One region of the Bradyrhizobium ingae genome, then DNA from elsewhere that is predicted to be linked to it. Evidence: riboswitches for the same ligand, from Rfam matches in the RefSeq annotation. Region 1 holds a riboswitch; each other region holds the start of a gene.
The links. Region 1 has a riboswitch for cobalamin ahead of ACV1FX_RS01745 (TonB-dependent receptor). Riboswitches for the same ligand answer to the same signal wherever they lie in the genome.
Positions count from the first base shown of each region.

Region 2: it holds a riboswitch for cobalamin, as region 1 does, so the genes downstream of both, ACV1FX_RS05990 (DUF1636 family protein) here and ACV1FX_RS01745 (TonB-dependent receptor) in region 1, are expected to answer to the same signal.
Region 3: it holds a riboswitch for cobalamin, as region 1 does, so the genes downstream of both, metE (5-methyltetrahydropteroyltriglutamate--homocysteine S-methyltransferase) here and ACV1FX_RS01745 (TonB-dependent receptor) in region 1, are expected to answer to the same signal.
Region 4: it holds a riboswitch for cobalamin, as region 1 does, so the genes downstream of both, ACV1FX_RS06070 (TonB-dependent receptor) here and ACV1FX_RS01745 (TonB-dependent receptor) in region 1, are expected to answer to the same signal.

Region 1 covers NZ_JBVUBB010000001.1:366,092-373,760, forward strand. The annotation lists gene prpC (bifunctional 2-methylcitrate synthase/citrate synthase) at 1-414, opposite strand, end outside; gene ACV1FX_RS01725 (MmgE/PrpD family protein) at 457-1,974, opposite strand; gene ACV1FX_RS01730 (acyl-CoA thioesterase) at 1,987-2,397, opposite strand; gene ACV1FX_RS01735 (short-chain fatty acyl-CoA regulator family protein) at 2,546-3,967, shown strand; gene ACV1FX_RS01740 (hypothetical protein) at 3,974-4,474, shown strand; cobalamin riboswitch at 4,613-4,810, shown strand; gene ACV1FX_RS01745 (TonB-dependent receptor) at 4,922-7,168, shown strand; gene ACV1FX_RS01750 (DUF6925 family protein) at 7,202-7,669, shown strand, end outside.
Region 2 covers NZ_JBVUBB010000003.1:204,623-212,291, forward strand. The annotation lists gene cobU (bifunctional adenosylcobinamide kinase/adenosylcobinamide-phosphate guanylyltransferase) at 1-282, opposite strand, end outside; gene cbiB (adenosylcobinamide-phosphate synthase CbiB) at 408-1,349, shown strand; gene cobD (threonine-phosphate decarboxylase CobD) at 1,360-2,325, shown strand; gene ACV1FX_RS05980 (cobyric acid synthase) at 2,322-3,770, opposite strand; gene cobO (cob(I)yrinic acid a,c-diamide adenosyltransferase) at 3,781-4,416, opposite strand; cobalamin riboswitch at 4,457-4,675, shown strand; gene ACV1FX_RS05990 (DUF1636 family protein) at 4,769-5,143, shown strand; gene cobW (cobalamin biosynthesis protein CobW) at 5,140-6,189, shown strand; gene cobN (cobaltochelatase subunit CobN) at 6,189-7,669, shown strand, end outside.
Region 3 covers NZ_JBVUBB010000010.1:184,246-191,914, reverse strand. The annotation lists gene ACV1FX_RS17725 (carbohydrate porin) at 64-1,632, opposite strand; gene ACV1FX_RS17720 (TauD/TfdA dioxygenase family protein) at 2,654-3,583, opposite strand; cobalamin riboswitch at 4,116-4,340, shown strand; gene metE (5-methyltetrahydropteroyltriglutamate--homocysteine S-methyltransferase) at 4,445-6,775, shown strand; gene ACV1FX_RS17710 (MFS transporter) at 7,093-7,669, opposite strand, start outside.
Region 4 covers NZ_JBVUBB010000003.1:223,141-230,809, reverse strand. The annotation lists gene ACV1FX_RS06090 (LysR family transcriptional regulator) at 1-45, opposite strand, end outside; gene ACV1FX_RS06085 (ring-cleaving dioxygenase) at 178-1,116, shown strand; gene ACV1FX_RS06080 (alpha/beta hydrolase) at 1,116-1,769, shown strand; gene ACV1FX_RS06075 (PepSY domain-containing protein) at 1,776-3,224, opposite strand; gene ACV1FX_RS06070 (TonB-dependent receptor) at 3,237-5,597, opposite strand; cobalamin riboswitch at 5,715-5,914, opposite strand; gene ACV1FX_RS06065 (histidine phosphatase family protein) at 6,003-6,575, shown strand; gene cobT (nicotinate-nucleotide--dimethylbenzimidazole phosphoribosyltransferase) at 6,579-7,634, opposite strand.

The DNA.
Region 1 (7,669 bases):
GAGTGACGCCATCAGGCGATCGGCGATGTCGCGGGCGCCGGGATGGTTGTGGTCGTGGGCTTCCGGCAGCACGCAGCCGAGTGTGGAGACGCCGCTACGCATGACGTCCATCGGATGCGCCGCGGCGGGCAGGGCTTCCAGCGCCGCCTTCACGGCGTTTGGCAAGCCCCGCAGGCCCTTCAGCTTGGCTTTGTATGCGGCGAGCTCGGCCGGTGTCGGCAGGCTGCCGTGCACAAGCAGATGGGCGATCTCCTCAAACTCGCAGGTTTCGGCGACGTCGAGAATGTCGTAGCCGCGATAGTGCAAATCGTTACCGGTGCGACCGACGGTGCAGAGCGCGGTGTTGCCGGCGACGATGCCTGAGAGTGCGACCGACTTCTTGGGCGCGGGCTTTGAAGACACTTCGTTCGTCATGATGCCAATCCCTTGATTCCGAGAGAGCTTGCGTTCGCCGCCTTAGCGGCTGGACCAATCGAAGATGCCGGTCGATCCCTTCGCGCCGAGCTGTGATGAATCGACCGTGAAGGTGAGGCCGGAGAGGTCGCCGGCCGTCAGTTCGGGCAGACGTTCGACCAGGCCGAGGAAGCGATCCTGCTCGGCTGGCGCGATGACGCCGTCGGCGAGGCTGCGGAATTTTGCGACATATTGCGGCCGTGCGAATGGGCGCGCGCCGAGCGGATGCGCATCCGCCACTGCCAGCTCGTCGCTCACGGTCGAGCCGCCCTTGAGCGTGACGACCACGCGGCCGCCAAACGCCTTCTGCTTGGGATCATGGCTGTGGTAGCGCTGGGTCCAGACGGGATCTTCGACCGTCGAGATCTTGTGCCAAAGCGAGATCGTCTCCGGCCGTGCAGCGCGTTCGGGCGCGTAGGAACTCTGGTGGTGCCAACCGCCGTCTTCGAGGGCGACGGCGAAGATGTACATGATGGAATGATCCAGCGTCTCGCGGCTTGCCTTCGGGTCCATCTTCTGCGGATCGTTGGCGCCGGTGCCGATCACGTAATGGGTGTGATGGCTGGTGTGGATCACGATGCTCTCGATCTTGGTGAGATCGCCGATCTTCGGCTCCATGCGCCGGGCGAGGTCGATCAGGGCCTGGCTCTGGTACTCCGCCGAATGCTCCTTGGTGTAGGTGTCGAGGATGGCGCGCTTCGGCTCGCCTTTCTCGGGCAGGGGAATGACGTACTGCGCCTTCGGGCCGGACAGCAGCCAAGCGATGAAGCCATCTTCGCCCTCCCAGGCGGGCGAGGGAGCGCCTTCGCCGCGCATGACGCGATCCACGGCTTCGATCGCCATCTTGCCGGCAAAGGCCGGCGCGTAGGCTTTCCAGCTCGAGATCTCGCCCTTGCGCGACTGGCGCGTGGTGGTGGTGACATGCAGTGCCTGCTGGACGGCCTGGTAGGTCGTCTCGATCGGCAAGGCCAGCGCTGTGCCGATGCCGGCGGCGGCCGACGGGCCGAGATGAGCGATATGGTCGATCTTGTGCTCGTGCAGGCAGATGCCCTTCACCAGATTGACCTGGATCTCGTAGCCGGTCGCGAGGCCCCGGATCAGCGCGGCACCGTCGAGGCCGCAGTGCTGGGCCACCGCCAGGATCGGCGGAATGTTGTCGCCAGGGTGCGAATAGTCGGCAGCCAGGAACGTGTCGTGAAAGTCGAGCTCACGAACCGCAACACCGTTGGCCCAGGCGGCCCATTCCGGCGAGATGCGTTGTGCCTGGGGCAGCCCAAACACGGTCGCGCCAGGCGTGAACGGATTCGAGACGGCCTGTGCCCGCGCGCTGGCAACGGGACGACGCGCGACGGATGCCGCGGCAACGGCGGCATTGTCGATGATGCGGTTGCCGATCATCTCGATCACGGCAGGCTCGACCGCGACGGGATCGGAGGCGACCTCGGCGATCTTCCAGGCGAGCTGGTCCGCCCGCGCCAGATGCTCGGAGGATTTGTAGGTGCGGACGTTGTGCGATTTCACGATCGATATCCTTCAGGCGTGATTGGAAGAGGCCGGATTGACTGGCGTCGGTTTTCCAGTCGCGTCGACCGCGACCATTTCGAACGACCCCTGCATGGCGACGCGGCGAGAGCCTGTCGTCAGCGTTTCGGCAATGACCTCGACCGCGACCGTCATCGATGAGCGGCCGACCCGCTCGACATGAGCAGTCAGCTCGACGAGTTCGCCGACGCGAACGGGCTCGTGGAATTGCACCTTGTCGGAGGTCGCCATCACCACCGCGCAGCGGGCGCGTCGGGTGGCCGCGACAGACGCGGCCTTGCCCATGAGGCTCAGCGCATTGCCGCCGAACAGCGTTCCGTAATGGTTGGCCTGTTCGGGGAAGACGATCTCGACGAAGCGTGTTGGCTCGTTTGGTCCGGTAGCTTTGAAGGCGGCCTGCATGGAGCGATATCCGATGACCCTTGCAAGGCGGGTCGGTTATTCGCAATATCTGCAAAGACAAAACTTACGTATAGTACTGAAAAAGTGAAGCTTTGCGAAGCTGAGGCTGTGAATTTGCAAAGTTTGCAAAGTCGGTATGGAGCACCGGATGAAGAAGGCATTCATGGGCGTGCGCCTGAAGCGCCTGCGCGAAGAGCGTAGATTGACGCAGCAGGCGCTCGCTTCCGCAATCGGAATTTCGCTGAGCTATCTCAATCAGCTCGAAAACAACCAACGGCCTCTCACCATCGCCGTCTTGCTCAAGCTCAACGCGGCCTTCGGCGTCGACGTTCAGTTGTTTTCGGAGGATGACGAGGCCCGGCTCGTGGCCGATTTAAGGGAAGCGCTGTCCGATCCGGAGATCGGGGAGACGATATCATCCGCTGAGTTGCGCGAGCTCGCGACCAATATGCCGGCGCTGGGGAGGGCGCTCGTCAGCATCAATCGCCGCTATCGACAGGCGATCGAGCAAAGAGCAGCGTTCGCTGCACGGCTTGGAGAGGATCGCCAGGCTGAGACGGCGATCCTGCCATCGACAGCCTACGAAGAGGTGCGCGACTTCTTCTATGTGCGCCACAACTACATCGTCGAGCTCGACGAGGCTGCCGAACGTCTGGCGCAGCAACTTGCGCCGTCGGACGCCGTCACTCCGGTCATCCTCGCTGAGCATCTTCGCGCCAAATTCGACGTTACGGTTCTGACCGGTGACGCGGCTGACGATGTACATCGCCGCTATGACCCGCAGAACAGGATGCTGCATCTCTCGCGCAGGCTTGAGCCCGGGCAGCGTGCTTTCCAATTGGCGACCCAGATCGCGATGCTCGGCCTCGACCGCGAACTGGGTGCCCTCGTTGATGGCGCGGGATTTGCCAATCAGGAGACGCGCGGGCTCGCGCGCATCGGACTTGCGAATTATTTCGCTGGCGCGCTGATCATGCCTTACGGGCGTTTTCTGACCGAGGCGAAGGCGCAACGCTACGACATCGACATGCTCGGCGAAGTCTTCGGGGTCGGCTTCGAGACGATCTGCCATCGCCTGAGCACGTTGCAGCGGCCGTCGGCGCGCGGCGTGCCGTTCTTCTTCATCCGCGTGGATCGCGCGGGAAACATTTCGAAACGTCAGTCGGCGACCGACTTTCACTTTTCGCGGATCGGCGGCACGTGTCCGTTGTGGAACGTTTACGAGGCGTTTGCATCTCCCGGCCGCATCGTGACGCAGTTTGCCCGGATGCCCGACGAGCGCGCCTATCTCTGGGTCGCACGGACCGTTTCCCACAGGAGCGGTGGCTATGAGTCTCTCAGCAAGACCTTCGCCGTGGCCCTGGGGTGCGACATCAGGCATGCGGGAGAGCTTGTCTATTCACGCGGATTGGACGTTCACGACGCTGCGTCAGCAGTACCCATTGGCATGGGATGCAAGGTGTGCGAACGTATCGATTGTCCGCAACGCGCATTTCCCCCTGTCGGGCGCTCCCTGATGATTGACGAGAGACAGTCGCTGTTTTCACCATATGCTGCGTCCAAATTCTAGAGACGCATGCACGAGGAAGCCGCTCATATCCGCTATCTGGATACGTCTGATGTCGCCGCGCATCTTGTCGGCTTCATCCCTTCGGAGCATTTAACCGCTGGCAGCACTCACAAGGCAAACCAGGCAATTAGGTTGGTCAAATCCACGTTTCGTGACGAATTCAAATGCCTCGTGAAGCAAGTTAAATCCGGAATTGTTATCGAGTGCCCCGAGGCGACCCAGGATTCGATCCTGGATTTATGTGGTGTCGTGGAACGAAAGCTGGAGCGGCTGAAGAAAGAACCGCTTGCCGCCAAGATGGTTGAAGAGATTTTGGCAGTCTCCGGCGCCGAGCTGCGTCGCTGGTCGAAGGACGGCAGAGTACCGACAAGTGGTCGAGCCTATTTCAGCCAAGGCAGAAAGCAGGTTGGACTGTTCCTCTATCCACCCGAGGCGATCCGCGAGCTTTCGTCGCGTCCCGATCAAATTGCACAGTGGCGAAATCAGGATCGACAGCCCCGGTCTTGAGGAACAATATTGCTGTTCTCTCTCAGCGATAAAGTGGTTGCAAACGCTCTGTGCAGTACTGGTGATGCATTTCAATCACACCGTAAGACTAACCGCAGAATCGTCTTGTGAACTTGTTTGACGTGATCAAATCCGAACCCTTACGGTTGTATCGACGGCTCCCTTCGGGGATTAATAGGGAATGCGGTGCGGGGATTGCCCCTATGCCGCGGCTGCCCCCGCAACTGTAAGCGGCGAACCTCTCGTCTCAGGCCACTGGGGAATCTCGGTCCCGGGAAGGCGACGTGGAGGTAACGACCCGCGAGCCAGGAGACCTGCCGTCAGCCGTGGTCACATGCGAAGATGTCGGTCGGGGGAGTACAGACATTGGTTTCACCGGAGCAATCGATCGCTCCGAAAACCTCGTTCGCTGTGACGTGCCACTGACGTCATACCGAGGTTCAAACCGTGTCCCGTATTGTCTCTGCCGGCAGGCGCCTCAGCGCCGGCCTCCTTGCATCCGTTTCCCTCACTTTGCTCGATCTCTCCACCGCCCATGCGCAGCAGGCCGCCGCGGAGCAACTGCCGCCGGTCGAGGTGACCAAGCCTGACGATCAGAACCGCACCCGCGCCAGGGCGACGGGCGAGGGTGATACGACGCGGCGGCGCGCGCCAACCAACACCGCTCCGGGCCGTGCGGCTGGAGGCGTTGGGACGGGTGCGTCTTCCTCCGGCAATGCGACAGGCACGAGCAGCGGCGGCATTGTCGGGGCAGCTACCACCGTCATCACGGCCGCGGATATCGAACATTCGCCGTCGCAATCATTGGCCGAGATCATCGCGACGCAGACGCCGGGCGCCCAGATCACGACGCTCTACGGCGGCCCGATCGCGGCAAAGACCACCGTCGACCTGCGCGGCTTCGGTGCCTTTGCGAGCGCCAATACGCTGGTGTTAATCAACGGGCGGCGGCTGAACGACATCGACATGGCGCAGGTGGATCTCTCCACCATCCCGCTCAACTCGATCGAGCGCATCGAGATCACGCGCGGCAATTCAGGCGCGGTGCTCTATGGCGACAACGCCATCGGCGGCGTGATCAACATCGTCACCAAGAACGGTGTCGGCGGACCGCCAGTTGCCGCGCGCATCGAGGCCGGCTTTGGCTCGTTCAATACCAGGCTCGGCAATGTTTCGACCTCGCTGAGCTCCGGTCCCTGGTCGACCTCGTTCTATGGCAATGTCGTCAAGACCGACGGCTACCGCGACAACAATCGCTATTCCCAGGAGAATGGCGTCGGCAATCTCAACTATTCGACGCCCGACCTGACTGCCTTCCTGACCGTGACCGGAGATAACCAGGAACTGAGGCTCCCGGGCGGCCGCACCGTCGATCCCTCGATCGGACTGGACGAACTCGCCACGGCGCGAAGGGGGACCAGCACGCCATTCAACTACGCCAACCAGCAGGGCTACAGCGCAACGGCAGGCTTCACCAAGACGCTGGTCAATGGCGTCGACCTCATCGTGGACGGCGGCGTGCGCGACAAGAAGCAGCAGAGCGCTTTCTTCTCCAGCCCGACGCCGGTTCCGGCCCTCTTCACGTCGACCTATGTCGATGCCGATCTGACGACGTGGTCGATCACGCCGCGCCTCAGCGTGAAGAGCTTTGCTTTCGGCATGCCGTCGCAGCTCCTGACGGGCATCGACTATTACGACGCGAGCTACCAGCAGAACCGCGGCGCCGGGGAGGGGCTGGCGCCCTGGCACAATTACGACCTCAGGCAGCAAACGGTCGCCGGCTATTTCCAGCACACGCTGGGCGTCACGCCCATGACGGATGTCTCTTATGGCGCGCGGCTGCAGGACTTCAATCTGTCGGCCCGCGACAATTTCAATCCGGCCGCGCCATTCAATACCGACATCGGCGCAGTGCCGCTCAACAGCAACGAGACCAATTATGCGTTGCACCTCGGCGTCGAGCAGCGCCTCAACGACGTGTTCACGCTGTTCGGCCGCGGCGCGCGAGCGTTCCGCACGCCTGACGTGGACGAGCGTGTGTCGTCGGGACCGTCGTTCGACCCCTTCTTCAATCCGCTGCCGCAGACCTTCCAGCTCAAGACCCAGACCTCGCAGGACGTCGAGGGCGGCCTACGCATCAAGGCCGGCGGACTGCAGTTCCAGAGCAGCCTGTATCTCATGGACCTCACCAATGAGATCCATTTCAATCCCGTGCTGTTCTACAACGTCAATCTCGATCCCACCCGCCGTTACGGCTCGGAGACGAGCCTGTCAGTTCGCGTCAATGACGCGCTGCTGCTGCGCTCCGGCATGGCCGTAACGCGAGCCGTGTTCCGCGAAAGCGTCTGGGCCGGCAACGACGTGCCGCTGGTGTCGCGCTACACCGCCAGTGCCGGCGTGACCTGGAACATCTGGCAGAACTACGTCGTGCTCGACGCGACCGCGCGCTTCTGGAGCGAGAAGCGCATGGACAACGACCAGGCCGGAACCCAGAAGCCGATCCCTGCCAATGGCACAATCGACCTCAAGCTCAGCGGCCAATATGAACGTTACTTCTGGTCATTGAGCGTGAACAACATCCTGAATGCGCTCTACTATGACTATGCGATCGCCAGCACGTTCACCGACGGCCGCTTCAGCGCCTATCCGCTGCCGGGCCGCACCTATATGGTGAGGGCAGGTGCCACATTCTGACGCGTCAAGACGCGAAGAGGTGAGGGACGCCGGATGACGGCAAGCGATGATGTCATGGATCTCCTTTCCGGTCAGCTCGACGACGTGGAGGCCGGCTGGAGCGTGGGAACGTTCGGAGCGATCGCCGAATTCACCCGCGATGCCGGCGAGCTGGCCGATCTGCGCCGCGATGAGGTAGCGATCAGCGTGGTCACGGACAGGGGCGGAATTCGTATCCTGTCCCGGCCGAAGCCACGGCTGATCGCTTCGGAATCGCCGACCAGCGAGAGCTGGAGCCATCGCGTCGCGTTGTGCCTTCCAGAGGATGCGTGCGCGATGCATGGACGCACGACACTGACCGAGATCGGCGCCGACGACCAGGCGCTGCGAAGCCGGGATCGCGGCGGCGTGCTGTTCGATCTCGGCCTCGGCACGCTGCAGATCGACGCCTGCATCCGCGTGGATGACGGGGATGTGATTTCAGCGCTTCGAGATCGCACCGGCCGATCGGTATTCGCGCCG
Region 2 (7,669 bases), on a different contig from region 1:
GGCATGGAGCAGGTTGGAAAGCCACAGCGTCAGGCAGTCGATGAGGCGCGCGCCGCCGCCGTCGGTCGCATCGAGCGCCGCCACGAGATCGAGCGGCGTCTCGCGCTCGATCCAGTCATCGCCGCGGCGGGCGCGGTGGCGTGCGATCCGCTCGGCCATCTCCGCATCGAGCGCCTCCGCGGTCGCGATGTAGACGGGCCGGCCTGGAAAGCTGCGGACGCGCGCCTCCGCGCGCCGGCTTTTTCCGGACCTCGCGCCTCCCGTGATCAGGACAACCGCCATGAAACCTCCGTTCTGATCCGCACTAACCACCAAACGGGTGCAAAGACAAAGCCGAAATCGGCGGGCAGGGGCTTGCGCGATGCCCCAATTCTTGCGCATCAGGGCAGGCGAGAAGGAGATGTGACGTGGGCTTTGCCGGCGCGATGGCGGTAGCGATGACGGTGGACGCCATCTGGGGATGGCCCGCCGCGTTGTTTGCGCGCATCGGCCATCCCGTGACCTGGATCGGCAGGCTGATTGCTGTGCTCGATCGCAACTGGAACAGACCGGCGGATGCACCTGCGGCGCGGCGCATGGCCGGCATTGCCGCGGCGCTCCTGGTGATCGCGCTGTGCGCCGGCATCGGCTGGCTGGTGCAGAGCTGGCTTGTTCCCGGATGGAGCCATGCCGTCTTGCTCGGCGTGTTGGCCTGGCCGCTGGTTGCGCTCCGGTCGCTCCACGATCATGTCGCTGCCGTCGCGCAACCTTTGCAGTCGGGCGATATCGACGCGGCGCGGCTTGCGGTCGCAGAGATTGTCGGCCGCGATCCCGCCTCGCTCGACGAGGCCGGCATTTCGCGCGCGGCGCTCGAGAGTCTTGCAGAGAATGCATCCGACGGCATCGTGGCGCCGCTGTTTTGGGGCGTGCTGCTCGGCCTGCCCGGCATCTTCGGCTACAAGGCAATCAACACGCTGGATTCCATGATCGGCCATCGCTCCGAGCGTCATCTCTGGTTCGGCTGGGCGGCTGCGCGCATCGACGATGTCGCCAATTTCATCCCGGCGCGGCTGACGGCCCTGTTGTTCGCGCTGGTGACAGCGCGCCCCTCAGGGGCCTTGTCCTGCATGTTGCGGGATGCAAATCGTCATCGTTCGCCGAATGCCGGCTGGCCGGAAGCGGCAATGGCCGGTGCGCTCGGCGTGCGTCTGAGCGGGCCGCGCAGCTATCATGGGGCCGTGACCGACGAGCCCTGGCTGAACGCGGGCGCGCGCGATCCGCTCGCCGCCGATATCGACCGGGGATTGCGGCTCTATATTCGCGCGATGCTGCTGCTCGGCGGCTTGCTCATAGCGTTGGCGCTGGTCTAAGGGGGCGGCGATGCGCGAGCATGGTGGCAATCTCGATGCAGCGGTGCGGCGGTTCGGCGGACGCATCGAGGACTGGATCGATCTGTCGACCGGCATCAACCGGCAGTCTTATCCGGTCGGCGAGATCGAACAGCACGCATGGACTGCGTTGCCGTCGCGGTCCGAGATTGAAGCGCTGCATGAGGCTGCGCGGCAGGCCTATGCAACGCAGGCGCCGCTGCTCGCCATGGCCGGCGCGCAGGCCGCGATCCAGTGTCTGCCGAATCTTTCGTGCAAGGGCCGCGCGCGCATTCTGGCGCCGACTTACAATGAGTATGGTGGGGTGTTGTCCGGCGCGGGCTGGGACGTTGCCGAGGTCTCAGCTCTTGATGCGCTCGCGGGAGCCGATCTTGCCGTCGTCGTCAATCCCAACAATCCCGACGGTCGGCGCCATGAGGGAGCCGACCTCCTCGCACTTCTGCCGCGAGTCGGCCGCCTCGTGATCGACGAAAGCTTTGCCGATGCGCTGCCGGAGCTGTCGCTCGCGCGAGAGGCGGGGCAGGGCGGCCTGTTGATCCTGCGCTCGTTCGGCAAGTTCTATGGGCTGGCCGGCTTGCGGCTCGGCTTCGCGCTCGGCGCGGAAGCGGACATTGCGGCGCTCACGGCGATGGCGGGGCCGTGGCCGGTTTCGGGTGCTGCGATCGCCGTCGGTCGGCGCGCGCTACTCGATCGCGAATGGGCGAGGGCGACGACATCGCGGCTCGAACGCGACTGCGTACGACTAGACACGGCGGCGACATCGCAGGGCTGGCGGCTGGTCGGCGGCACGCCGCTGTTCCGGCTCTACGATGCCGGTGATGCGCTTGCTGCACAGGACAGGCTCGCGCGCCGCAATATCTGGTCGCGCGTCTTTGGCGCACAGCCGGGCTGGCTGCGCCTGGGCCTGCCGGGCGACGAGGCGGAATGGGCGCGCCTCGTCGCTGCGCTTGCATCCTAGCGCGCCAGCGCGAGCAGACCTTCGACGTCCAGATGGGTCTCGATGTGATCGGCGAGCGCGTCGAGCGCGCTCTCGACCCTTGCGCCGTACGGCTGATCGGTTGCGGGAATATCGAGCCGCGCGAGGAAGGCCTTGCGAAAACCGTCCGACGTGAACAGGCCGTGCAGATAGCTGCCGTGCACGCGTCCGTCGCCGGAGATCGCGCCTTCCGGCGCGCCGTCGAGCGTGGCGAACGGTCGCGCGCGATCCGGCCCATCGGTGCGGCCGATGTGAATTTCATAGGCGTCGATCGGCTCGCTGCTCGCGGCGTGGCGTGCAGTGACGCGGGTGAGCGTCTTTTGCGGCGACATCACCGTCGTCACATCGAGGAGGCCGAGGCCGGCTGTCTCTCCGGCCGGCCCCTCGATGCCCTCGGGATCATCCACGCTGTGCCCGAGCATCTGGTAGCCGCCGCACACGCCGAGCACATGACCGCCGCGGCGGTAATGCGCGAGGAGATCGATATCCCAGCCTTGCGCGCGCAGGAAGGCGAGATCGCCGCGCGTCGATTTCGAGCCGGGGATGATGACGAGGCGCGCGTCGCCCGGGATCGCTTCGCCGGGACGGACCATGACAAGGTCAATGTTTGGCTCCAGCTTGAGCGGGTCGAGATCGTCGAAATTGGCAATCCGCGACAGCGCCAGGAATGCGATCTTGCAACGGCCGGGCTTTCGCGCGTCGCCCAGTCCCAACGCATCCTCGGCCGGCAGTTCGCCAGCGCGCGCGAACCAGGGCAGCACGCCAAAGCCGCGCCAGGCTGTCTTTTCCTGGATCAGCCGGTAGCCATCATCGAACAGCGTGGGATCGCCGCGAAACTTGTTGATGACGAACCCCTGGATCATCGCGGCATCGTCGGGATCAATCACGGTCTTAATGCCGACGAGTTGCGCGATCACGCCGCCGCGGTCGATGTCGCCGACCAGCACGACGGGGACGTCGGCCTTGCGGGCAAAGCCCATATTGGCGATGTCGGCCTTGCGTAGGTTGACCTCGGCCGGGCTGCCGGCGCCTTCGACCAGGACGAGATCGGCGCGCGCCTTGAGGCGTTCGAAACTTTCGAGTACCGCGTCCATCAGCGAAGGTTTCATCGCCGCGTAGTCGCGCGCGCGTGCGGTGGCGATGCGCTTGCCCTGCACGATGATCTGCGCGCCGACATCGGTCTCGGGCTTGAGCAACACGGGATTCATGTCGGTGTGTGGCTCGACGCCGGCCGCGAGCGCCTGGAGCGCCTGGGCGCGGCCGATCTCGCCGCCGTCGATGGTCACCGCCGCGTTGTTCGACATGTTCTGCGGCTTGAAGGGGAGGACGCCCAGGCCGCGGCGCTTTGCGGCGCGCACGAGCCCCGCGACGATGAGCGACTTGCCCACGTCCGAGCCAGCCCCCTGGATCATCAATGCGCGCGCCATCGCAAAAGTCTCAGAACTCGACGCCGGCTTGCGCCTTGATGCCGGAGCGGAACGGATGTTTCACCAGCGTCATCTCGGTGACGAGATCGGCGATCTCGATCAACTCGTCCTTGGCGTTGCGTCCGGTGAGGACGACATGCGTCATCGGCGGCTTCTGCGTCTTCAGGAAATCGACGACCTCGGCGATATCGAGATAGTCATAGCGCAGAGCGATGTTGATCTCGTCGAGCACGACCATGCGCAGGCGTTCGTCCGATATCAGCTCCTTCGCCTTCTCCCAGGCGGCGCGCGCGGCGGCGATGTCGCGGGCGCGGTCCTGCGTCTCCCAGGTAAAGCCTTCACCCATGGCGTGGAACTGGCAGAGGTCGCCAAAGTGCCCCGTGAGCAGCCGCCGCTCGCCAGTATCCCAGGCGCCCTTGATGAACTGGACGACCGCGCAGGGCAGGCCGTGCGCGACACATCGAACGATCATGCCGAAGGCCGAGGAGGATTTCCCCTTGCCAGCGCCGGTGTGGACGATAATCAGTCCCTTTTCACCGCTCTTGGTCGCCATGATCTTGTCGCGGGCGACCTTGATTTTCGCCATTTTCGCAGCATGCCGGGCGTCGGCTTCCTCCGCCGCTGGGGTATCCGATTCAGGCGTCATGGGACGTGGTCCTTCGGCTTGACAAGTGGCGGCCATGGGCAAATGGTGGGCCAGCGTTGGTTCCTGTCCTACGACAGGCGAAGAGGGAATGCGATAGGGCTCGAATCGGCAAGATTCGTGTTCGAAAAGCAGCCGCCCCCGCGACCGTGACCGGAGAGATGCCCGAAGCCACTGATCCCCTGGGATCGGGAAGGCGGGGATCGAAGGGATAAACCCCTGCTCCGCAAGCCGGGAGACCTGCCAGCGCGAATGTTTTGGACCGGCGGACGGGGTGTTCCGCGACGGGGAAACGAACCATCTTTCGCGTGGTTCGTGCGCCTCATCGCCTCCCGCAGATATCCTGGAAGGGGCGATGGCCGTCACACTTCATGTTTGCATCACCTGCCGCGCTGGCCAGACGCTCGGCGAAGGTGAAACCACGCCGGGCGCGCGGCTGCACGCCGCGATCCTCGACGCCGGCGTGCCCGCGGGCGTCAACCTGGTTCCCGTCGAATGCTTGTCGGCGTGCAGCCAGGGCTGCTCGGTGGCGCTCACTGCGCCCGGCCGATGGTCCTATGTCTACGGCCGCCTGTCGGATGCCAATGCGAACGACGTGATCGCAGGCGCTTCGGCTTACGCGGCCGCGCCCGATGGAATCGTGCCATGGCGCAGCCGACCTGAGATCTTCCGCAAGCAATCGCTTGCGCGCATTCCCCCCATTGCCGTCGTGCCGGAGGCCGCCGAATGAACACGCTCGCAAAAGTCCCGGTCACGGTCGTCACGGGCTTTCTGGGATCAGGCAAGACGACGCTGATCCAGCATCTGATCACCAATGCCAACGGCAAGAAGCTCGCGGTGCTCGTCAACGAGTTCGGCAGCCAAGGCGTCGACGGCGAGATCCTGAAATCCTGCGCAGATGCCAATTGTCCGGAGGAAAACATCGTCGAGCTCGCCAACGGCTGCATCTGTTGCACCGTGGCCGACGACTTCATTCCGGCGATGGAGCAACTGCTCGCGCGCCGGGTGAGGCCCGATCACATCCTGATCGAGACATCGGGGCTGGCGCTGCCGAAGCCGCTGCTGAAAGCGTTCGACTGGCCGGAGATCCGCTCGCGCATCACGGTCGACGGCGTGATTGCGCTCGCCGACGCCGAGGCCGTTGCGGCAGGCCGCTTCGCACCGGATCCGGATGCCGTGGAAGCGCAGCGCGCTGCCGATGAGAATCTCGATCATGAGACGCCGCTGTCGGAGGTGTTCGAGGACCAGATCGCCTGCGCCGATATCGTGCTGCTCACCAAGGCCGATCTCGCAGGCGCGGCAGGGCTCGAGGTCGCCAAAGCGGCGATAGCGGCCGAGATGCCGCGCCCCGTGCCGATGCTGCCGGTCGTCGACGGCGCGGTGGACTTACGCGTCATCCTCGGCCTGGAAGCTGCGGCCGAAGACGATCTCGCCGCGCGCCCCTCGCATCATGACGGCGAGGACGAGCACGAGCACAATGATTTCAACTCCGTCGTGATCGATCTGCCCGAGGTCATCGATGTCGAGGCGCTGATCGCCTCGGTGCAGCGGCTGGCGCGCGAGCAGAACGTGCTGCGCGCAAAGGGCTATATTGCGGTCAAGGGCAAACCGATGCGGCTGTTGCTGCAATCGGTCGGCGAGCGCGTGCGGCACCAGTTCGATCAGCCCTGGGGCGTGCGTCCGCGACAATCCAAGCTGGTCGTGATCGGCGAGCATGGCGATATCGACGAGACCGCGATCAAGGCGGGACTTGGTATTCCAGGACTTGATATCTGATGCACGTCGTCTTCCGCGAGAGCCGTGGTCTCGAAGAGACCGCGACGCCAAGGGACATCGGTCAGGACCCGGCCGATCTCGTGGTGCTCTCGTTCTCGGATTCCGATCTCGCCGCGTTCGCTGCCGGCTGGCGGCGAGGGTGCGCCAGCCTGCCGTCGCTGCGGCTCGCCAATCTCGCCGAGCTGCGTCATCCGCTGTCGGTTGATACCTATATCGAGCGGACGCTGTTGCACGCGCGCGGCATTCTGGTGCGCCTGATCGGCGGCGAGTCCTATTGGGCCTATGGGCTCGCGGCCCTTCAGCAACTGGCGAAGGACCGCGGCATCGCGCTTGCCGTGTTGCCGGCGGATGGCCGCGACGATGAGCGGCTGGATGCATTCTCGACCTTGCCGGTCTCGACGCTGAGGCGGTTGAAAGTGCTCTGCGACAAGGGCGGGCCGGTCGCCGCACAAGCCGCGATCGCGCAGCTTGCGCTGGCCTCGGGCCTCTATGCGGGGCCGGTGGTTGGCGAGATCGAGGTCCCCGAGATCGGTTTCTACGAGCCGGGGCGCGGTGTTGTCGGGGCGCTGCCCGATCCCGGCGAAAAACCTCGCGCGCTCGTGACCTTCTATCGCTCTTATCTCACGGCTGCTGACACGGCGCCGGTCGATGCGCTGATCGCAGCGCTGCGGGAGAAGGGATTCGATGCCCATGGCGTGTTCGTGACGTCATTGAAGGCGCCGGGCGTTGCCGATTGGCTGCGGGCGAAGTTTGCGCAGCATCCACCCGCGGCCATCGTCAATGCGACCGCGTTCTCCGCGCTTGGGGACGACGGCACGACGCCGTTCGATGCCGCATCGTGTCCGGTTTTCCAGGTCGCTCTCTCCACGGCAAGGCGCGAGGATTGGGCGGACTCTCTGCGCGGGCTCTCGCCCGGCGATCTCGCGATGCACGTCGTGCTGCCGGAGGTCGACGGCCGCGTGTTTGCGGGCGTGGTGAGCTTCAAGTCGGCGGCCGAACGCGATCCCGATCTGCAATTCGCGCATCTCGCCCATCGGCCGGACGATGAGCGTATCGCCGCGGTCATAGCGCGCGTGGCGGCTTGGCAGCGGCTTGCGGAGAAGCCAGCGAGCGAAAAGCGGGCAGCGGTCGTGCTCTCCAACTATCCGGGACGCCCGCACCAGATCGCCCATGCGGTTGGGCTCGACGCGCTTGCTTCGGTCGAAGCGCTGCTCTCTGATCTCGGCGAGGCCGGCTTCGATGTCGAGCCGTTGAGTGCGCTCGGCGACGTCTTGCTCAAGCAGAAATTGACGTGGAGCGTCGCCGACTATCTTGCCGCACTCTCTCGCTTGCCGCGGGCCTTGCAGGATGACATTGCGCGGGGCTGGGGTACGCCTGAGGACGATCCGAGCTGTCGCGGCGGCGCATTTCATTTCGCCGCGATCAGTAGCGGCAAGGCGATCATCGCGGTGCAGCCGGAGCGCGGTGAGGTCAGTCACCG
Region 3 (7,669 bases), on a different contig from region 1:
CGCACTAGCGACGATGTCCGCCTTCACCTAGCGAGCATAGCGGACGCTCAGAGCTCTCGAATCTTAGAAGAATATCGACGTGGACACCAACAAGTTCAACGCATGTCCCGTACGGGGTGTGTATGTGATGCTTGTCGGATTATTGATGTATGTCAGTCCCAAGCTTGAATATATCCCCGGCGCCAGATGCGCCGTGTATGTTCCAGAAATCGCTGTACTGTCGCGATGCGCAAAATGGCCCTTGGCCAAGGCAGCATCCACCGCGAAGTTGCTCCACGCAGTGGAGGTGGCAACAATAGCAATCTGATCGTGCGGCCGGCTGTCAAACAGCCCCTTCGCATAAAGACGAAGCTCATAGTACTGACTGACTCGATTTAAGTCAGGCGGCGCGTACATGACGGAAAATCCCGCATAGATGCCACGAGTTGCCGAGCCTTGGGCATCAGACTGCCAGAGTTGCCTGTCCGCGGCGATGTAATAGATGCTATTGCCGCTGGCTCTCGGTTGAGTCGGATGCTGCAAGTCCGTGAAGCTGCTGTTGTTGAATCCGGCACCAGCCCGCAACCAAGTCTCGGGCAAGCCTGGAGCAGCCTTGTTCTTGTAGCCGGTTTCGTCGAGAAAAAGAACGCCCGCGTTGGTCGTACTCCAGTTCAAGCCGGTCGGATTTTCAGCGATCTGCGCAGATTGACCGTCTGGACTGAGTGAACGCTGTATTGAGGCTTTATTGTAGAAGCGGTCATCAAAATTGTACTTCAGATTGAGAGCTGGCGTCGGCGCCGCATTGTTGCTCATGCCTGCTTGGTACAAGATATTCGATGATGCTCCAAACACGTTGACTGCTGCGTTCCCTCCGACCACCGTGCCTACGAACTCATTTATGTTTCTGAGGTAACCGAATTTGAGTTCGAGCTTCCCGTCGAAAGCGGTCTGATAGTAAGCAATCGTATTGATCCCGACTCTATCTGGCCCGCCAGGCTTCCATGTCCAATATTGCTGCTCGGCTCCCACGATGATCTGACCATCGCGAATCCCAAACCGGCTGAGATCGTACGTCACGATCATGACGTTTACGGTATTAAACGTCGGGTTCTGGCCGACATATAGCTGATCGCGGATGGTGCTTCTTGCTGCATTCGGCAGTTGATTGACGACGAAGGTATTGACTGTCCCGCCGACATAGCCGATCCCGACCTCTTCCAGCGCAGATCTAACGCCGCCGTGATCCTGATCTATCGTATCGGCCGGCCCGGGAATATTGAGCCACATACCTTTTTCCTGGAGGTGCGCGAACTTTGCAAAGGGGACGGCCTTCGTCTGAGTTCCATTCGTCGCAAGAAGCGCCGCACCGTCGGATTTTGGCGCAAGTAAGTTCGTATTTTGAGCGGGCGCCGCGCTAGTGATGAGACGCCCGGCTCGTTGGGACCGACCGCTTCGGGATTTGATAGCCGTCAGGTTTTTCTTTTGAATTCTTTCCGGCCCAATCTCACGCGAAGTGTCGTTTTTGGGGCTAGGCTCGTTGGCAGCTTCTGCTCGCGCCGCTCCCCCGACGGAACTCGCGGCGAGAGACAGTGCAACAGCAAAGCATCTCTGCGCGCTCGCTTCATGAACCTTCGTCTTCAGCGCGTGAGCCACGAGACAAAGCAACTGACGAGAGCGACGCCACGAGACCTTTGACACCTGAGTTCTCGACGATCGCACAAGACAGCTTGCTCTCGACTTCCATGAAACGAGAGAGATTGCAGTAGAAGTAGACCCCATGGCTGCAGATGACGAGGCAGCAGATTCATCAGGCCCGTCGTTGTTGCGGCCAGATCCATATCGCATCCCGACGTCCTTGACGTGAGGGGCACCACTCTCGTTGACGCACGATTGCCATGTGCCCGCCGGCTGCATCAATTGCCAAAGTTGGTAGGTGACCGGGGCTTAGGCGCTGCTTATCGATTCGCGTGCTCAATTTCCAACGGACAGCGCGTTCGATTGAATACTCGCTTCTCCAGGGCATTCCGCTCCGAGAGGTGGATGTAAAAACCATTTCAGGACGCTGGCTCGTTACGGACACTGAGACGCGCAAAGCACGCTCTTGGCATGGTCGCCACGAAGTCGTCGGATCGCCCGCTGGAAGAGGTTGGCTTTCCCGCTCATAGCGTGCTTCGCAAAGACATGGGATCGACCACCGCGGAAGCGCTTGCAGAGCGGCAAGCCGGTTTTGCTGACGCGCAATAAGTTCGCGCGGATAGACGACACACATTCAATCTACTGAACCGCTCTGGATTGGACGGCATTCGAGCTTCGCCCAAGACCAACGAAACGTGCTGACTCTGGTTCAGAAGGCGCGGCGGCTCGGCAAGTGTCGAGGCCAATACGCGGAAGAAAACCGATCGAGAGACGCGCATGAACCTAAAGGAGGACATTCTTTCGAATGAAGAGCGCCTGTGCTGACGCGGCAAAACCAACGTTCTTGCGGTTCATTCATTGCAGGTCTACGCAGCTCCATCAACCCGATGCGACCTCTCCGGGAATCCATGCCGCTCTTGGGTTAAGAGCTGGCACGATGGCTTTCAATGACATCGTTGAGCTGCCGATGCTGCATACAGGGATGGGTGACAAAGGCAGAGTTTGCATCGGCCGGACCCCGGTCAGTCCTGTGAACCGGCTAGGCGACCTTCGCGGCCGGCTCTTTTGCTGTCTTGATGCGCGTTACGCTGCTCTGACCATCGACGCTGACGGGTACCTCGCCAGCGACGGTGGCGCGACGAACGACCCGATGCTGATCGCCGTAATCGTTCACCGCGTAGTGTTGTGTGGCGCGATTGTCCCACATCGCCACATCACCTTCCTTCCAACTCCAGCGCACGGTGTTTTCGAGCGCAATGATATGAGACTGAAACAGATCAAACAGCTTCTGGCCGTCGTATTTCGGGATGCCAACAAAACGTTGCACCAGGGCGCCGAGGAGCAGCGTGCGTTCGCCGGTCTCGGGGTGGACGCGCACGACTGGATGTTCAGTCTGATAGATCGTTTTGGTGAAGACTTCGTCCAAGTGCTTCTTGTCGAGCTCGCTGGCGCGGGGCATTATTGCGTAGTCGAAGGCGTTGCTGTGAACGGCCCAGAGCTTGTCCGCAAGCCGTTGCAGCGGCGGTGCCAGGTCGAGGTAGGCTGTGACGGTGTTTGACCAGACCGTATCGCCACCGAACGGTGGCATCACAACGCCTCGCAGCACCGCGATCTTAGGGTAGCCATCGACGAAGGTCCCATCGGTGTGCCACAGGTCGGCCCGGCTGCCGGCGCGGACCGAATCAAGCTCGATAATCGACGCCGTCCCCTTAATGGCACCGAGCGTCGGATGACATGCCGGACTTCCGAAACGAAGAGCAAAGCGCTCCTGCTCGGCGTCGTCGAGATGACCCTGGTCGCGAAAGAAGATCACCTTGTTCTCGAGCAGCAGCTCGTTGATTGCGGCGATCGTCTGGTCCGGTAGATCGCCCGACAGCTTGATGTTTCGGATTTCCGCTCCGATGCGCGCGGCGCGTTTGACGATGTCGGCGCGAGGAATGACATTATCCGACAAGCCCGTTGCAATCATAGCGGCACTCTCCAAATTCGCGGCTTGTTCGCCAGACCAGCTGTTCGACTGCGATAGGGGCTGTCGAACGCCAAATTGCTGGACCGCATAGCGGGTTCCGTCAAACTCCACGGTGACGGCGACGAGCCACCCTCGTGCGCTCTTAACGGGGTCTGCGACAGGTGAGGTGTGGCCTATGTGACGATCTTTCATCCCATGATTGACCGATCTGCCGGTTCGATCAATTGCTAACATTGGTAGTTGACCGGGGCACAAAGGTTTAGACTTCGCTGGACGATCGATGCAGAAATTGCCGCTCAGTGCCGAACGAACAAGAAACTCATGGAACGACATGAGAACGCTTGAGATCGGAAGGACAGGGCTGCCAAGCCGATCGACAACAATGGCCGTCAGGGGCGCTGGTCAAAATTTGATTTTGCACCCCATCGTCAAGCTGTTCGTTTATGACCTCCATTGTTGAGGCCGTATTCGCGGCAGCATGCCGCAGAAAAGGTGGTCCTCCTTCGAGGTTGACGTACCGCCCCGGTTGCAGATAAATCGAAGGCGTCGAGGTTCTCCAGGTCTCGCTCGATCTGGAGCTAAGAGGGAAGCCGGTGCGCTCACGATCCGTTCAGGATTGAAGTAATGCCGGCGCTGCCCCCGCAACTGTAAGCGGCGAGTCCGCATCCATACGTGTCACTGAAGCAGATGCTTCGGGAAGGCCGGATGCAGACGATGACCCGCGAGCCAGGAGACCTGCCCCGACAACATAAACGTCCACGGGCGGGGTGTCCGGTGGTACGCCAAGCAGCAGGCGCTTTCGCGGCCCCTCCTGCCCGCGTCCGCCATGGCCTTTGCCCCCACCATAATGGGGTTAAAGCTATGTCTCTTCTCTCACTTCCTGTCGCAACTCTCGGCACGCCACGTATCGGGCCACGCCGCGATCTCAAATTGGCACTCGAAGGCTACTGGGCCGGCAAGATCAGCAGCCGGCAGCTTCTTGAAGCTGCGGCCGGTCTTCGTGTCGCCAACTGGGCGCGCCAGCACTCGCTTGGCGTCACCGTCATCCCCTCGAATGACTTTTCACTCTATGATCAGGTTCTCGATACGAGCGTCATGGTGGGCGCCATTCCCGAGGCGTATGGCTGGGAGGCAGGTCCGGTCCCGCTGAAGACCTATTTCGCCATGGCGCGCGGCTCTCAAGGCGGGGAGCATGAAGCAAGTAGCAGTCACCCCCATGACGCCGGCGGGTCCGCCGCGCAGGAGATGACCAAGTGGTTCGATACCAACTACCATTACATGGTGCCCGAATTCCATAAAGGTCAGACCTTCAGGCTCTCATCCCGAAAGCCGATCGAGGAATATGAGGAGGCGAAAGCCCTTGGCTATCAAACGCGTCCGGTTCTGGTAGGACCGGTCACCTTCCTGAAGCTCGGCAAGAGCGCTGATCTGGCGTTTGATCCGATCTCGCTGCTCGATAGTCTCCTGCCAGTCTATGTCGAGGTTCTCAAGGAGCTGGCGAAACGCGGAGCCGAGTGGGTTCAGCTTGACGAGCCGTGTCTGGTGCTTGATCTCGACGAGACCACGCGGAATGCGCTTCAGCGGGCTTATGGGTGTCTTGCCAAGGAAGTGCCTGACATCAAGATCATGCTGGCCACCTATTTCGGGGCGATCGGCGACAACCTGGCGACCGCTCTGGAGCTGCCTGTGGCCGGACTGCACGTCGATCTTATCCGCGCTCCCCAACAATTGAGCCAGATTGAATGCGGCGCCCGCGCGGACCTCGTGGTTTCGCTCGGCGTCATCGATGGCCGCAACGTGTGGCGTTCTGACCTATCGGCACTGATCGAGCGGTTCAAACCCGTCATTGCAAAGTTCGGCAGGGATCGCGTGCAGCTCGCGCCCTCCTGCTCGCTCCTGCATGTCCCAATCGATCTTGAGCTCGAGACCGATCTCGATCCGGACGTGAAGAGCTGGCTTGCCTTCTCGGTGCAGAAGATCGGCGAGCTCACGGTCCTTGCGAAGGCGCTCGCAGGCGAGGCGAGTGTCGCAGCCGCGCTGACCGCATCCGATCTTGTGGCGACGGCGCGCGAGACCTCCCCGAAAATCCACGACGCGATCGTTGCACAGAGAATGGCGGCGATCGACGACGCCATGCGCCGCCGCACCAGCGCCTTTGCCAACCGCGCAGAGGTCCAACGCAAGCGTTTTGGTCTGCCGGCCTTTCCGACGACGACGATCGGCTCGTTCCCGCAGACCGCCGACGTTCGCAACGCTCGCGCTGCTCATGCCAAGGGCAAACTGACGGACGCGCAATACGAGCAATTCCTCAAGGCGGAGACGGCCCGTACGGTGCAGTGGCAGGAAGACATCGGCCTCGACGTGCTTGTGCATGGCGAATTCGAGCGCAACGACATGGTGCAGTACTTCGGCGAGCAGCTCTCCGGCTTCGTGTTCACCCAACACGGCTGGGTGCAGTCCTACGGCTCGCGTTACGTCCGCCCGCCGGTTCTGTTCGGCGATGTCTCGCGACCGAAGCCCATGACTGTCGAATGGTGGCGCTACGCGCAATCGCTGACCAAGAAACCGATGAAAGCAATGCTCACCGGGCCGGTGACGATCCTGAACTGGTCATTCGTCCGCGATGACCTACCGCGCAGCGAGACCTGCCGCCAGATCGCGCTTGCGATCCGCGACGAGGTCGGCGACCTCGAAAAGGCCGGCGCGACCATGATCCAGATCGACGAGGCAGCGCTACGCGAAGGCTTGCCGCTGCGCCGATCCGACAGGAAGGCCTATCTCGACTGGGCAGTGGAAAGCTTCCACATCTGCTCCTGCGGCGTCGCAGATGCGACGCAGATCCACACCCACATGTGCTATTCGGAGTTCAACGCCATCATCGATGCAATCGCCGCGATGGACGCAGATGTCATCTCGATCGAGACGTCGCGTTCGAAGATGGAGCTGCTCGATGCGTTCACGGCCTTCAAATACCCGAACGACATCGGCCCCGGCGTCTATGACATCCACTCCCCGCGCGTTCCCGAAGCCACTGAGATCGGAGATCTCATCGCCTTGGCCCGCCAACGTCTGTCGGACTCGCAGCTCTGGATCAATCCTGATTGCGGCCTGAAGACCCGCAAATGGGAGGAGGTCCGTCCGGCGCTCGCCAACATGGTCGCGGCGGCGCGCGAACTTCGCAAGGCGTCTTGATGCAAGCGCGAGCTCGGTAGTTAGAGTTGCGTTCATTTGGCGGAATGCCGATCCGTTTCTGGATCAAATGCACTCGTTTCAATGGAGGAACTCCGACAACTCGCATTTCCGCTGAGTGAGCCGGTCGCGCCCGTTGCAGCCTCGCTGGGTCGCTTGGCAGCGAGATGCGCGGGCGCGGCCAATTGCATCTGCCAGGATCCCGGTGAGGACTGTTTCAGACGACGTGAGAAGCAGCAGCGATTTCCAATCGGTCGTTCAGCAGGCGCTACGCTGCGGCTTAACGATTGGTTGGAGCGGCCTCTACTCAGGCGGCCCGCTCAGAAAGGAAAGTCATCACCATACGTAACCACCGGTCTAAGGCTGCTGGCGATGCCGGTTGCAACAACCAGGATGAATGCCATTGCTATCATACCGATATCAAAGGATCCCGTCGCATCCTTAAGAACGCCAACCATGTACGGGCCGACGAAGGCGCCAAAGGCACCGATAGAATTGATGAATGCGATGCCTCCGGCAGCAGCAGCGCCGATAAGGAAACTCTGCGGCATCGTGTAGAGGATTGTCCGCGCGGAGATCGTGCCGATCAGAGCAAGCGTCATGCATGTGAGCGCCGACACGAGCGAGGTGAGCATCACCGAAACGACAAGTCCGGTCGCGCCAAGCATCAATGCGGCGATCAGGTTGTAGATCCTGTACCCCTTACGATCGACACGTCGCGCCCAGTACAACATGCCTATCGTGACAAAGAGATAGGGCACGGCCGAGAGCCAACCGACCTGCGTGTTGTTCAAGTTGTGGCTCTTTAGCATCAGGGGGAGCCAGACGCCGATCCCATAAGAACCGATCGTGAATGCGAAAGTGACGCTCGTCAACTTGAGTACGCGGACGTCCTTC
Region 4 (7,669 bases), on a different contig from region 1:
CTCGACCACCTTCGCGAAGGCTCGCAGGCTTGCCAGCTTGTCCATTTCCGCCCACCGACCAATTGTCTCCAATTCATAGACAGTGATGCCATGAAAGGCCAGATTGTCTTTGAAACAGCGCAGAACAATATTTCCGTCATGACGAGCCTACGGGCCCACACGAAATGGAGACAAGCTATGGCCGGCCTTCACCACGTCACCGCGATTTCCGGTAACCCACGGAGGAACTTGAAGTTCTATCGAGACCTTCTGGGCCTCCGGCTGGTCAAGAAGACCGTGAATTTCGATGATCCCGGTACCTATCATTTCTATTACGGCGACGAGAGCGGCACGCCCGGCACCATCCTCACCTTCTTCCCATGGGAGCACGCCGCACCAGGCCGCGGTGGCGTCGGGCAAACCCAGCAGACCGCCTTTCGCGTGCCCGCACGCTCGATCGGCTACTGGACCCACCGCTTCATCGAGAGGGGCGTCGCGCACGAGGCACTGGAGAAGCGCTTTGGCGAGAGCGTGCTGTCCTTCACCGACCCTGACGGCATGAGCCTCGCTTTGGTCCGCGTGCCCGGCACCGAGAACGAGCGCGCCTGGAGTCAGGGCGATATCCCGGCCGAGCACGCGATCCGCGGCTTTCACGGCGTGACGCTGTTGCTGGATGACGCCGCAAAGACGGGCGCCATCCTGACCAATGTGCTCGGCTTCGAGGCCGCCGGTCGCGAGGGTTCGATCAGCCGCTATCGTTCACCGAATGCAGTCGGTGGCGTCGTCGACATCTACGAGGCCAAGGGCTTTCTGCCCGGCCGCATGGGTCGCGGCTCGGTGCATCATATTGCGTTCCGCGCCGCCGACGACGCCGCGCAAGAGCAGATGGCACGCAAGCTCGTGAACGAGCACGGCATGCACCCGACCGAGCAGAAGGACCGCAACTACTTCCGCTCGATCTACTTCCGCGAGCCCGGCGGCATCCTGTTCGAGATCGCGACGGACATCCCCGGCTTCGCCGTGGACGAGCCGGTCGCAACGCTGGGCGAGGCCCTGAAGCTACCGGCCTTCCTGGAGCCACACCGCAAGGACATCGAAGGCGTGCTGGCCCCGCTGGACGATGAGAAGGCGGCGTGATGAGCAAGCTCTCTTTCATGCACCGCTTCGAGAGAGGCACGCGGCGCGATCTCGCGCCGCTGCTGCTCCTGCACGGCACCGGCGGCGACGAGAACGACCTAATCCCGCTCGGCCGCATGGTCGCCCCCGATCGCGCGCTGCTCTCGGTACGGGGGAAAGTGCTCGAAGGCGGCGCTCCGCGCTTCTTCCGGCGTCTTGCCGAGGGCGTGTTCGACGAGACCGACGTCGTGCGCCGCGCGCATGAGCTTGCCGACTTCGTCGATGCCGCGCGCAACGAGTACGGCATCGCGGCCCCGGTGGCGCTCGGCTATTCCAACGGCGCCAACATCGCCGCCGCCATGCTGCTGCTTCGGCCGCAAGCCCTGGGCGGTGCCGTGCTACTGCGCGCGATGGCACCATTGGCAAAGCCGCCGCAGGCCGACCTGGCGGCCAGGTCGGTGTTGCTACTCTCCGGTCAGCACGATCCGATCGTTCCGCCCGGTAATGTGAACGGCCTTGCCAGGACGCTCGCCACATCAGGCGCGCGCGTCGAGGAGCGCGTCTTGCCGGTCGGACATCAGCTCTCCCAGCTCGACGTCAATCTGGCGCGCGACTGGCTGTCGGACGAAGCATTGTCAGGCAGACCACGACATAATCAGGCCGCGGACGCCTGAGGCGCGTTACTGCCGCGACATGTTGGCGCCGATTGTGTAACGCAATCGGCGCCAACCGATGACAATGCCGGTAAGCGAGAACAGGAATCCGAGGGCACACAATCCGACGATCAGCGCGCTGCGCAGTTGCGGATGCGCCAGCAGGCTCGGAAAGTCCAGCGTGTGCAGCGCACTGTAGAGCCAGCGATAAGCACGTCGCGACGAATCCAGCTTCTGCAGCACCACGCCGTTCGAACCGTCGATATCAAACCAAACGCCGCCGCATCTCGTGCGATAGACGGGCGCACCCGGCAGCGCGGGCGATGCAGGATAATCATCGTTTCCGTCGACCAGCGTTGGAACGTCGCATCCGGCCGCAAGACGCTCGGTCAATCCTGAGATATCGCGAGCATTCAAGAATGGCTGTTGCTCGTCCCACCTCGAGTCCTCTGCCCTGACCAGGATCTGCTCACCGACGCCGACCCGGTCGCGCCGGTAGACTCTGCCGTTAAAGGCGAACCACTCGACCTCGCGAGCCGATGGCGGGATCGGCGGCCAATTCACCGCCGCTAGCGCGGGCCCATCGAGCGCTGCAGCCGCGACATTGGCTTCGGCCTGCGTCAACTGCCCGCGCGAGAACAAGCGTCCGTGATCCATGGACAGCCAGCCGCTGAAGACCCAGGTCAGCACGAAGGTCGTCGCCAATAATCCGATGACGTGATGCAGGACATGCCAGCCGCGATAAGGCGACTGCATTCGGCCGCCGCGAAGCTTAAGCCGCGCGATTCCCAGCACTGCGCCGAGCACAGCCGCGATCAGCGCGAACAGCGCGAGTGTCCAGACCACCCTGTCCCAGAGCGCCCACTTGCTCCTCAAGCCGGTGGGATAGATCCAGTGCACGACGCTGCCGACCAGATTCCACCCACGCTCGCGCCGCGTCGTATCCAGGACGATCTCGCCTGTCACCGACGATACGTAAAGCTCCGTGCCATCGGCATCGGCGAGTGCCACCCGAAATAGCGGCCGATGCCGGTCGAAGCCATTGGGCACGCTCCATTGATCATAATCGGCAACACCGACGACTTGCACGCGGGCAACATCAAGCCCGCGTCGTCGCGCATGATCGGTCGCGATGGCAAGCGCGACGTCCGGCGATGTCACGGTGGCCTCAGTGCCGTCCGTTGCTCGGATGGCACGCGACCGCGATGGCGACACGACGACGTAGACGGGATTGTCGCCCCGCCGGATCAGCCGCACGCGCGTCACGTCGGACAGTTCGCTCGCCACCACGGCGTCCGACGGCCCGATCGCCCTACCGACATTTCCCGACGGCGCGAGACCCTCAAAGCGTTCCGCTTCACTCAGCGAGGGAAACGGAACGAAGTGCATCACGATCCCGCTTGCGAACCACATCGCAAACAGGAGGCAGAACGCAATCCCGAGCCAGCGGTGCAGCAGGATCATTGCGCCCAGCATGCTATCAGTGCCTCACCACTTGAACGCGGCGGAGATCTCGTAGGTGCGCGGTGCGCCCAGCAGGACCTGATCGGGGTAGAACGGATCGCCCCAGACCGCATAGCGCTTGTCAGTGACGTTGCGCACGCGGAACGTCAGACGCGTCTGCTCGACGGCGGAGAACACCGACTTCGGGATGTCGACGAAAGCGTAGACGTCCGCGATCGTGTAGGCGTTCAGCGTCACGGTGTTCGCATCGGTGTTGTAGCGATCGCCGACGTGACGTCCGACGACGCCGAACTCCACCGGCCATGGTGTAAAGAAGCGATAGGACGCGCCGGCATTGGCGACGATGCGCGGCACATTCGGCGGCGTGTTTCCGGAGAACGAGCCACCGGCGAAATCGTAGTCGGCATAGCGCGCATCGACGTAGGCGATATTGCCCCACAGCCGCATGGCATCCGTCACGCGCACGGCACCGGCGAGCTCAACGCCCTTGGACTCCTGCCGCCCGGCGATATTGAGCTGCATGCCGCCGGCGGCCGCGTAGACGTTCTTGCGCAAGATGTCGTAGGCCGAGAACGACCACTCAGCCCTGTTGTCCCAGAACAGATGCTTGACGCCGGTCTCGTAGGTACGCGAGGTCGTCAGGTCGAGCGGCTGGGTGGGCGCGAGCAGGAAGACGTTGTTGGCCGAGACATCGGCGCCGGTCGCGTACTGGCTGAAGAAGGTCAGGCCGGGCACCGCTTCCCAGGTGTAGCCGATGCGGCCCGTCACCGGCGCCCAGTCTTTCGTGAACGGAAAGCCTGCCTTCTCGAGGCCGCTGACGTTGGTCGAATTGCGGTCGAGCCCTATATGCTCGACGCGGAGACCACCGACCAGCGCAAAGCTGCGCGTCAGCTTCAGCCGGTCCTCGAACGACAGCGCCTCGTTGTTGATCCGCGCCGTTTGCTGCTGAATCGTGAGGGGGCCATAATAGCCACGCACGGGATCGACGAGCGTGACGGAATCGTGGGGAAAGTCGGCGTTGGCCGCGCCGGGTCTGACGAAATCAAGATCGCTTGCGGCAAGCGTTGTGACAAGGCGGTTGTCGAAGCCTGCGATATTCGCATCCCAGGTTAGATCGGTAATGTTGCCAAACAACCGCTGGCTATGTGCAACGTAAAAGCGGCCGCGATCGACTTGGTTCGAAACAGAGTTGAAGGCCTCCACCTCGTTGTTGAACCACGAGCGCTCCGCGCCATAGCCATAGGCTTGGCTCTTCAAGGTCAGGTCCGGCGCGAGCTTGAGTTCGAAGCCGCCGCGCAGCCACACTTCCTGCGCCACATTGCGATTATCGAGAACGTTGTAGTTGGTGTTGAAGGTACGATCGTCGATCGTGATGGGGCCAAGATTGGTCCCGCTGCTCGAGACATAAGTGCCCGAAACGATCCCCGTCGTCGCGTGCGAACCGCTGAAAGCAATCGGCACCAGCGGCGCACCCCAATAGGCCTTCGAGCGGTCCTCCCGGTACTCGATCGCGCCCCAGATCTTGAGATTGTCCGAGATGCGATAGTTGAGCTGGCTAGAGACGTCGAGCGTCTTGGTATTGGTGTCGTCGGCAAAGCCGTTGAGCGAGGAGCGGCTGACGTCGAACCGGTAGTCCAGGCCCTGCACATTGGTGCTGCCACCGGAGCCGTAATAGGTGCGGAACGAGTTCAGCGAGTCGTAGGCGAAGAACGCCTCGTTCTGCACCGGCCCGGTGTGCGGCTGCTTGGTCACGAAATTGATCGCGCCGCCGCTGGCGCCCTCGCCTGACATCAGCGAGGCAGGCCCTTTCAGAAATTCGATCGCCTCAAGATTGGCCGTGTCCATGACGCGGGAGGTCATGTTCTGTGGGCCGATCTTGATGCCGTTGTAGAGGGTGTTGATCTGGCTGTTGGTGAAGCCGCGCATCGAGAAGGCTGAGGGCTCGGCCGGATTGTCTCCGGCAGTAACGCCGACGGCACCCTGAGCGACGTCCGAAACGGTGCGGTAGCCCTGCTCGCGGATCGTCTCTGCCGAGATCACCTCCACGGTCGCGGGCACCTCGCGCGCGGTCAGTCCCAGGCGTGAAGCGCTTGCGGCCACCGCGTTCGTGTTCAGTGGGGTCTGTGTCACGTTCTGAACGGCCTGCTTTTGCGTGGTCGTGGCGGTCGCCGCTCGGTTCGGCGCCGGTCGCCGGGCGCTCCGCTCATCGCGTCTGTTCGGCTTGGCTGGCTTGCGGTTCTGGTCGATCTGGCGAACCTCGACGGGCGGCAATTGCTCGCGGGCTTGCTGCGCAACGGCTGCGGAAACATCGACGAAGATAAACGGGGTGAGAATGCCGGACGCGCGCAGGAATTTGGGCAAATTGCCGGTACGGGCAGAAGACATGGTTCGGGCCTCGGTATGACGTCAGTGGCACGTCACAGCGAACCAAGTCTCAACCTTCAGCGCATTTCCCGCCTCCGGCTAAGCCAAATGTCTGTACTCCCCGACCGACATCTTCGCGTGTGACCACGGCTGACGGCAGGTCTCCTGGCTCGCGGGTCATGACCTCTTCGCCGCCTTCCCGGGACCGAGAGCCCAGTGGCTTGTGACGAAGGATTCTCCGCTTACAGTTGCGGGGGCAGCTACGGCATTGGGGAAACTCCCCGCACCGCATTCCCTTTTCATCCCCGGATGGGGAAACCGTCACGAGCATCTATGATTAAGAGCAAGAGAGAGTCAATGTGGAAGCTGCGGCGTTCTTGTCGCAGCAGCGCAAATATCCTTTGCAAGTATCGTTGGAGACGTTGAATGGAAGGGGACACCTTCCTCTGGCTCGTAAGACACGCCGTTGTCGATGGCATCGCAGGGACGATCCACGCCATGGACGCGCCGGCCGATCTCAGCGACCGGACGCGACTGGACGCTCTGCGACGGCATCTGCCGGCGGGGGCCGCGAGCTACGCGAGCCCGGCCCGGCGGACCCTCGAAACGGCACGCGCGCTCGGGCTTGAGCCGGTCTGCGTGCCCGCCTTCAGCGAGCAGGATTTTGGCGAATGGAGCGGACGACGTCACGATGAACTCGCTGCCGCGGGCGGCGCGGCCTATGCAAAGTTCTGGGCCGATCCGGCCGGCTCGAAGCCCCCAGGCGGCGAAAGCTTTGAAGACCAAATCGCCAAAACGCGCGAAGGCCTTCACCGTATCGAAGGAGGATCAGCGATCCTCATCGTCCATTCCGGCACCATCCGCTCTGCCCTATGCATCGCGCTCGACCTCGCACCACAAGCGGCCCTGCGTTTTGCGATCGATCCGCTCTCGCTCACCCGCATCGACCGGCTGTCGGATGGCTGGCGCGTCGTCTCGGTCAATCAGACGATCGCTTGAGTCTCACGCCGGGCGGTCCGGAACATTGGCCTGCGCGAACGTCGCCATGCCATTGTGCAGAGCGCAAGCAAGCCGCACCAGCGGCAGCGCGATCGCCGCGCCTGATCCCTCCCCGAGCCGGAGATCGAGGCTGACCAGCGGCTGAACGTTCAGGGCACGAAGCACCAGGCGATGCCCCTGCTCCGCCGACTGATGCGATGGCAGCAGGAACGGCTGACATGACGGATTGAGGCGCGCGGCCGCCAGCGCAGCAACCGACACGATGAAGCCGTCGATCAGCGTTGGGATACGCCGCTGCGCGGCCGCGATGATCGCGCCGCAGATCGCCGCGATTTCAAGGCCGCCGACCGTACGCAGGACCTCCTCCGCGGACGCCGCCTTCGTCAGGCCATGCCGCACGAGCGCAGCATCGATCACGCGCGCCTTGTGTGCGCGACCCGCAGCATCGACACCGGTGCCGCTGCCTGCGATTTCGTCGGCGCTCACACCCAGCAGGCTTGCCGCGATCGCTGCCGAGGCCGTGGTGTTGCCGATTCCCATCTCGCCGAGGATGAGGAGATCGGGCTGCTTCGCCGCCGCACGCGCCACCGCGCGCTGCCCGCATTCGAACGCAAATGCCAGTTCCGCCGGCTCAAGCGCGGCTTCCACGCTGAAATCGCGGGTGCCGCAGCGCGGCTTGTCCGCGACGATCCCCGCGACCTCCGACTGCGCCAGTGAGCCGGCGTCGACGACCTCGAGGCTCGAACCCAGTTCACGCGCCAGCACCGAGATCGCGGCACCGCCCGCGGCGAAATTCGACATCATCGCGATCGTGACTTCCTGCGGATAGGCCGATACGCCCTGGGCAACGATGCCGTGATCGCCGGCAAAGATGATGATCGGCACGCGCGCGGCGCGAGGCTCTTCCGTCTCCTGGAGGCCCGCAAGATCAATCGCGACCTGCTCGAGCCGGCCGAGTGCGCCGGTCGGCTTGGTCAGTTGCGCCTGCCGCGCGATCGCCGCCTCGCGATGCGCGGTCGAGATATCCGGGCATTTCCCGTAGACCCAATTGGGGAGCATGTTGTCCTGCCTCCGTTCACGCGACTGCGGTTGTG